DNA from 3 places in the Rhodopseudomonas palustris HaA2 genome. Region 3 is predicted to be linked to each of the others. Evidence: predicted binding sites of a transcription regulator. Region 3 holds the regulator's gene; each other region holds the start of a gene.
The links. Region 3 encodes LexA, which represses DNA repair genes until DNA is damaged. Its sites were predicted from a motif close to TGTTCNNNNTGTGTTCNG; they were not measured.

Region 1: the regulator LexA is predicted to act here: its motif matches at 1,073-1,090, upstream of recA (recombinase RecA).
Region 2: the regulator LexA is predicted to act here: its motif matches at 1,200-1,217, upstream of RPB_RS13675 (single-stranded DNA-binding protein).

Annotation. Positions count from the first base shown of each region.
Region 1 covers NC_007778.1:4,281,656-4,283,925, reverse strand. Annotated here, with positions in the region: gene RPB_RS18880 (hypothetical protein) at 30-287, opposite strand; gene recA (recombinase RecA) at 1,178-2,270, shown strand, end outside.
Region 2 covers NC_007778.1:3,097,148-3,099,417, reverse strand. Annotated here, with positions in the region: gene RPB_RS13680 (outer membrane protein) at 181-912, opposite strand; gene RPB_RS13675 (single-stranded DNA-binding protein) at 1,391-1,894, shown strand; gene RPB_RS13670 (hypothetical protein) at 1,953-2,270, opposite strand, start outside.
Region 3 covers NC_007778.1:3,199,073-3,201,342, reverse strand. Annotated here, with positions in the region: gene RPB_RS14155 (ComEC/Rec2 family competence protein) at 1-953, shown strand, start outside; gene lexA (transcriptional repressor LexA) at 995-1,699, opposite strand; gene RPB_RS14145 (molybdopterin molybdotransferase MoeA) at 1,874-2,270, opposite strand, start outside.

The sequences.
Region 1 (2,270 bases), 1.1 Mb from region 3:
AGCGTCCCGTGCCGCGGCCGCTCGGTCGCTTACAGGCCGTCGTCGTCGCTGCTGCGATGAATCGACAGCATCAGGCCGTTCTTGATTCGCCGAACCTCGGTGAACGCGCGCTGCACCCCGAGATCGGCGGAGTCGGTCGAGAACGTGATCAGCCTGTTGCAGTTCGGGCACTGCACCTGCGTGCCCTCGCGCACGTTTCTGATTTTCTCACGAAACGGCACCCGGCACTTGGTGCACAGCACCCGGATCTTGTCCGGTGACTTCGGGGGAGCGAGCTGTAACGTCATAGCGCAATTAGTGCGCGGTCATTGTTGACAAAGGATGAACGCTGACATCCGGGCGATAGGCCCTACGGCTCGCACACTAAGGCTCGCCCTTCGGAGCGGTCAAGGCGCGGTCGGGATCGATCGGGGGCGCCGGGCGCCCCGAGCCAGGCTCGGCCTTCGACTGACGCCAATGCGTCGGCATCCGTGCGACGAATTCATAGGACGCGCAATCCACCCACCCGCCGACGACCCGCCAACAAGGTCCGGCCATCCATTCGATCCGGCCGTCGACGATGACTGCCAAATCCAGCCTTTCGTCGTAGCTATCGGAACCGATAGGTGTCCACATCTGACCAATGATGCACGACCTGTGCAATTCCACATTGTTGTGAATCAATCCGTGGGGAGATGCAGTGGATATCCACAGGAAGGAGCGAACGGCGCCGGGCTCGCAGTGGTAGCTGCGTGTACCTGGCGATCAGCGGCTGGCGTGTTGCTAATCATGTGGCGATGGGCGAGGGGCGCGGCTCCTCAGCGGTGCGGCGATCCGCGTTGATCGGCCTTCGCAGCGCTCAGACCGGTCCCCGCCGTCAGCACGGCGGCGAAAGTCATCGATGTGAGTTTGGACATGGCTCTCTCCTGGGTTTGCTCCGTCCGAGCGGCAACGACGCCCCGGGGAGTTTGGTTCGGCGATGAGTGAGAGAGTGAACGTTGGCCGGAGGCCGGACCAGGACGACGGGCCGGCCGCAACAGGGGCCAGTCCCGGTATGAGGCGCTGTCCAACAAACAGTCCGCGAAAATCTGCGCGGAACATATTGCGAACGGAGAACAAAAAGTGTACATAGATTTGGCCGGTCATTGGGCCGGCGCGGTTTGTCCCATCGGCGAATCCCGTTCATAAGGAGCTTCATATGGCTGCTGCCCCCACTGCTTTGCGTATCGTCGAAGGATCCTCCATGGACAAGACCAAGGCCCTGGCCGCTGCGCTGTCTCAGATCGAGCGCCAGTTCGGCAAGGGCTCGGTGATGAAGCTCGGCAAGAACGACCGGTCGATGGATATCGAGACGATTTCCTCCGGGTCGCTCGGGCTGGATATCGCGCTCGGTGTCGGCGGCCTGCCGAAGGGGCGGGTGGTCGAGATCTACGGGCCGGAATCCTCGGGCAAGACCACGCTGGCGCTGCATTGCGCCGCCGAGGCCCAGAAGAAGGGCGGCATCTGCGCCTTCATCGACGCCGAACACGCGCTCGACCCGGTCTACGCCCGCAAGCTCGGCGTCAATGTCGATGAACTTCTGATCTCGCAGCCGGATCATGGCGAGCAGGCGCTGGAAATCGCCGACACGCTGGTGCGCTCCGGCGCGATCGACGTGCTGATCGTCGATTCGGTCGCGGCGCTCGTGCCGCGCGCCGAACTCGAGGGCGACATGGGCGATGCGCTGCCCGGCCTGCAGGCGCGGCTGATGAGCCAGGCGCTGCGCAAGCTGACCGCCTCGATCAACAAGTCCCACACCATGGTGATCTTCATCAACCAGATCCGGATGAAGATCGGCGTGATGTATGGTTCGCCCGAAACCACCACCGGCGGCAACGCGCTGAAATTCTACGCCTCGGTCCGGCTCGACATCCGCCGCATCGGCCAGATCAAGGAGCGCGACGAAGTCGTCGGCAACCAGACCCGCGTCAAGGTGGTGAAGAACAAGCTGGCGCCGCCGTTCAAGCAGGTCGAATTCGACATCATGTACGGCGAGGGCGTTTCCAAGATGGGCGAGATTCTCGATCTCGGCGTCAAGGCCGGCATCGTCGAGAAGTCCGGCGCCTGGTTCTCCTATGACAGCCAGCGTCTCGGCCAGGGCCGCGAGAATTCCAAGGCGTTCCTGCGCGCCAATCCGGACATGACCGCCAAGATCGAAGCCTCGATCCGCCAGAACTCCGGCCTGATCGCCGAACAGATTCTGGCGGGTTCGCCCGAGAGCGACGCCGACGGCGAGGAGCCCGGCGACGAGT
Region 2 (2,270 bases), 100 kb from region 3:
CAACCGATTGTTGGCGGCTGGATCGTCACCGCCGTCCGGCTATCGTCGTTCCGCGCTGATCGGAGATCGCGCGCCGTGTCGGCCGGGGCCCACCCGACAGGCCGGCGACGCTTGGGGGTCCAAACAGCAGAAAGGCCGGCGCGCGGCCAGCCTTTCGTGTCTCAACCGATGTGGCGAAGCTCAGTACTTCGCGACGACCGGGCCGCCCCAGCGATAGTTGATGCGGGCGGTGACGATGTCGGCGTCCTGCTTGATGCGCTCGACAGCGGTGTTGGTGAAGGTGACGTCCTTCTTGTCGAGGAACAGATGATTGTACTCGACGGCGAACGACCAGTTCGGCGTGAAGCCGTATTCGAGGCCGGCGCCGACCGACGCGCCCCAGCGGGTCTCCGAAGCCGTTCCGGTCACGAGGCCGTCGGCGCGCCGAACGAATTCGTACTTGTCGTTGACGACCGCGGCACCGCCCTTGGCGTAGAGCAGGGCGTTGTTCCAGGCGTAGCCGACGCGGCCGGTGAACAGGCCGAAGGCTTCGACCTTGCTGTGATTGTCGAACAGGCCGCCGAGCAAGGTGACGTTCGAGCCCTTGAAGTCGGCCCAGTTGCCTTGCGCTTCGACGCCGAACACCCAGGAGCCCATCTGCCAGTTGTAGCCGACCTGGCCACCGGCGGTGGCGCCGGAGGCGTCATGCGAACCTTCGCTCAGCAGGAGGGCGCCGGGCGCGTAGAAATCCCAGCTCTTGCGGCTGGTGCCCCAGCCGCCGTTGGCGCCGATGTAGAAGCCCGACCAGTCGTAGATCGCGACGATCATCGGCGGCGGCGCCTTGGTGTAAGGACGGGCGGCCAGATCGGCAGCCATCGCCGGCGCCGCACCCAACGCAATCAGAGCCACGCTTCCCAGCAAAAATTTCTTCATCGCAATGTCCCCCAATTGTCCGTCTCGGTCTGCGTCTGCCGAGTCCCCTGCGGCAAATGCTGACGGCGCGAGCGCCTCATTCAGTGGGGGAAATATACGCGGTTCCGCAGAAAAAGCCGTCTCCGAAAAGCAACACTCGGCGACGAAGTGGCCGCGGAACACGATGATTCATCAGCAACAATTCGCCTTTCGCCCGCACCGAATTACCAATTTTGGTCACGGCGCCACGCGGCCGCCGGATAGCCATCGCAGAATCCCCATGAGTCTCGGGCATTCTCGCTTTTACTGCGAACAAAAATAGAACATTATCGCGCGATCCGTGGATAACGGGGGCGGGCGCCGTGTTTACCACCGCCAGAGGATGGGCGGCGCGCGGCGGACAGCGTAAGCGCTACAGGGACAGCGAGGCGTCGGGTGCGTGTTGCCGCATCGGGCCGGGCCTTGCGCGGTGGTTGGTTTCGAGTCGAAGGAGACGGCGATGGCGGGAAGCGTGAACAAGGTGATCCTGATCGGGAATCTCGGCGCTGATCCGGAGATCAAGCGGACGCAGGACGGGCGACCGATCGCCAATCTGCGGATCGCGACCTCGGAAAGCTGGCGCGACCGCGCCACCGGCGAGCGCAAGGAAAAAACCGAGTGGCACCGCGTGGTGATCTTCAGCGAGGGGCTGTGCAAGATCGCCGAACAGTACCTCAAGAAGGGCTCGAAGGTTTACCTCGAAGGCCAATTGCAGACACGCAAATGGACCGATCAGAGCGGCGCCGAACGGTACAGCACCGAAGTCGTGCTGCAGAACTTCAACTCGGTTCTGACCATGCTCGATGGCCGCCCCGGCAGCGGTGGTGGCGGCGGCTACGGAGGCGATGATTCGTCGGGCGGCGATTTCGGCTCGAGCGGCCCGTCCAGCAGCGCGCCGCGCCGGCCGGTGGCGGCGAGCGGCGGCGGCCGCGGCAGCGACATGGACGACGATATTCCGTTCTGAGGTTTCGGCGGGTGGGGACCTGCGCGGCCGTCCGGGCAACCGGGCGGCCGTTGCCGTTTCAGGCTCCGGAGGTGACCAGCGCGTACCCAAGCAGCACCTGGCTCGCGGCGAACAGCGTGCCGAAGATCCGCTGGTTGTGCCGCGCCAGCCAGCGCGGCAGCCAGATGTCGAAATTGTCGGCGCGATCGTCGGTGTAGCGCGCCGCCACCGCGGTCAGCGGGCAGCGCATCCCGTTCAGCAACAGCACCACCACCTCGCCCCAGACGAACAGACTCATCCACAGCGCCGCGGTGAGCTGGCCGAGCAGGGTGGCGATCGGGATCAGCACGATCGAACTGGCGAAGAACGCCCAGATCACGGTGTGCGCCGCGCGCAC
Region 3 (2,270 bases):
TGGCGCTGGCGTCGCTGGTCGCGGGGCTCGCGACCACGCCCTATGCGGCCTATCACTTCCACCGCGTCACGCCCTATGGGGTGATCGCCAATCTGCTGGCGATGCCCGTCGTGTCGGTCGTGGTGATGCCGGCGGGCCTGCTCGGGCTGGCGGCAATGCCGTTCGGCCTCGACGGGGTGTTCTGGCGTATCATGGAGATCGGCATCGACTGGATGATCGTGGTGGCGCTGTGGGTGGCGGCGTTGCCGGGCGCAATCGGGCGGATCGCGGCGTTCGGCACCGGGCCGCTGCTGCTGGCGTCGCTCGGCATCGTCCTGCTCGGGCTGTTGCGCACGCCGCTGCGCTATGGCGGGCTGGCATTGCTGGCGTTTGCAACCGGCTGGGCGCTGCTGACGCCGCAACCGGACATCCTGATCGCCGGCGACGGCCGGCAGGTCGCGCTGCGCGGGCCCGATGGCCGGCTGCGGCTGATGCAGAGCGGCGGCGACAGTTTCAGGGTCAAGCAGTGGCTGGCTGCCGACGCCGACCCTCGTGCGGTCGATGCGGCCTCGCTGCGCGAGGGGGTGTCGTGCGACGCCGATGGCTGCGTCGCGGCGCTGGCTGATGGCGGGTTGGTGGCGCTGTCGTTCCGCGCCGATGGCATCGGTGATGATTGCGCGCGCGCAAAATTGGTCATAGCGCTGGCGCAGCCGCCGCCGGACTGCGCGGCGCGTCTGATCAGCACGGAGATGCTCGCGGGCAGCGCCGCGCTGGCGCTGCGGCGACATCCAGCCGGGGACGGCGAATTCGTGACCGAGGCGGTTCGGCCGATAGCGCGCGACCGGCCGTGGTTGCCCGCGCCGGCCGTTGCCGCCGGGGATCCGCCGGGCGTCGCGCCGCCGCAGCGGGCGGGTCCACGTCCCGCACCGGTCGATGCCACGCCGGCGCCGTTGGATCAGCACGACGAGGACTGAGCCCGCGGCGTGACGGCGCGTGGCTCAGTAAGGCGCGTGGCTCAGTATTTGCGATACAGACCGATCAGCTTGCCCTGGATCCGCACCCGGTTGGGCGGCAGGATACGGACCTCGTAGGCGGAATTGGCAGGCTCCAGCGCGATCGATGCGCCGCGGCGGCGGAAGCGCTTCAGCGTCGCTTCCTCCTCGTCGATCAGCGCCACCACGATGTCGCCGGTGTCGGCGCTCTCGTTGCGCTGGATCAGCGCCATGTCGCCGTCGAGGATGCCGGCATCCATCATCGAATCGCCGCGCACTTCGAGCGCGTAGTGCTCGCCGGAACCGAGCATGTCCGGCGGCACGCTGATGGTGTGACTGCGGGTCTGCAGCGCCTCGATCGGCGTGCCGGCGGCGATCCGGCCCATCACCGGCACCGCGACGTTGCGATCGGAGTCGTCTTCGGCATGCTGCGGGCTCGGCGGCCGCACCTTGCCGAGATTGCCTTCGATCACGCTGGGGGTGAAACCGCGGCGAGCGCCGCTATTGCCGCCGAGGTCGGGCAGCTTGATCACCTCGATGGCACGGGCGCGGTTGGGCAGGCGGCGGATGAAGCCACGCTCTTCCAGCGCCGTGATCAGGCGGTGAATGCCCGATTTGGAACGCAGGTCGAGCGCATCCTTCATCTCGTCGAACGAGGGGGGAACGCCGGCTTCTTTCAGCCGCTCGTTGATGAATTTCAGAAGCTCGAATTGTTTACGCGTCAGCATCTCGATCATTCCCCACGTCTGGCGACGATCGCCGTGTCGTCGTGCCGTCCGTTCATCGCGCCATGAAGACAGTCGGGCGAGGCGCAACTACTCGAAACAAATCATGAACGGACACTATATGTTCAGTATGTGTTCCGCAACCTCTTAATTTGAGGTCAACAAATGCGCAGATCGCTATTCCGGAAGCTTAAGGATGAGACATTGCGAGCCAGCCGCGGCCGCCGGCGCGAACGGCGGGCGAACGATCAGCGCCTGCGCTGCAGATAGCCGCGCCAGCAGCGACGAATCCTGGCGGTCGACCGGCGTCGCCAGCCATTGTCCGTCGTCGCGCAGCGCCAGACGGGCGCGCAGATAGTCCTCGCGCTGGTCGTTGGCGGTAAGGGCGGCGCCGAGCAGCGCCGGCTGGCGGCGGTGCATCGATTCGCGGATCCCGCAAAGCGCCCGGATCAGCGGCACCATGAACAGGAAGGCGCAGACATAGGAGGATACCGGATTGCCGGGCAGGCCGATCACCCGCATCGGGCCGAGCCGGCCGTGCATCATCGGCTTGCCCGGCCGCATCGCGATCTTC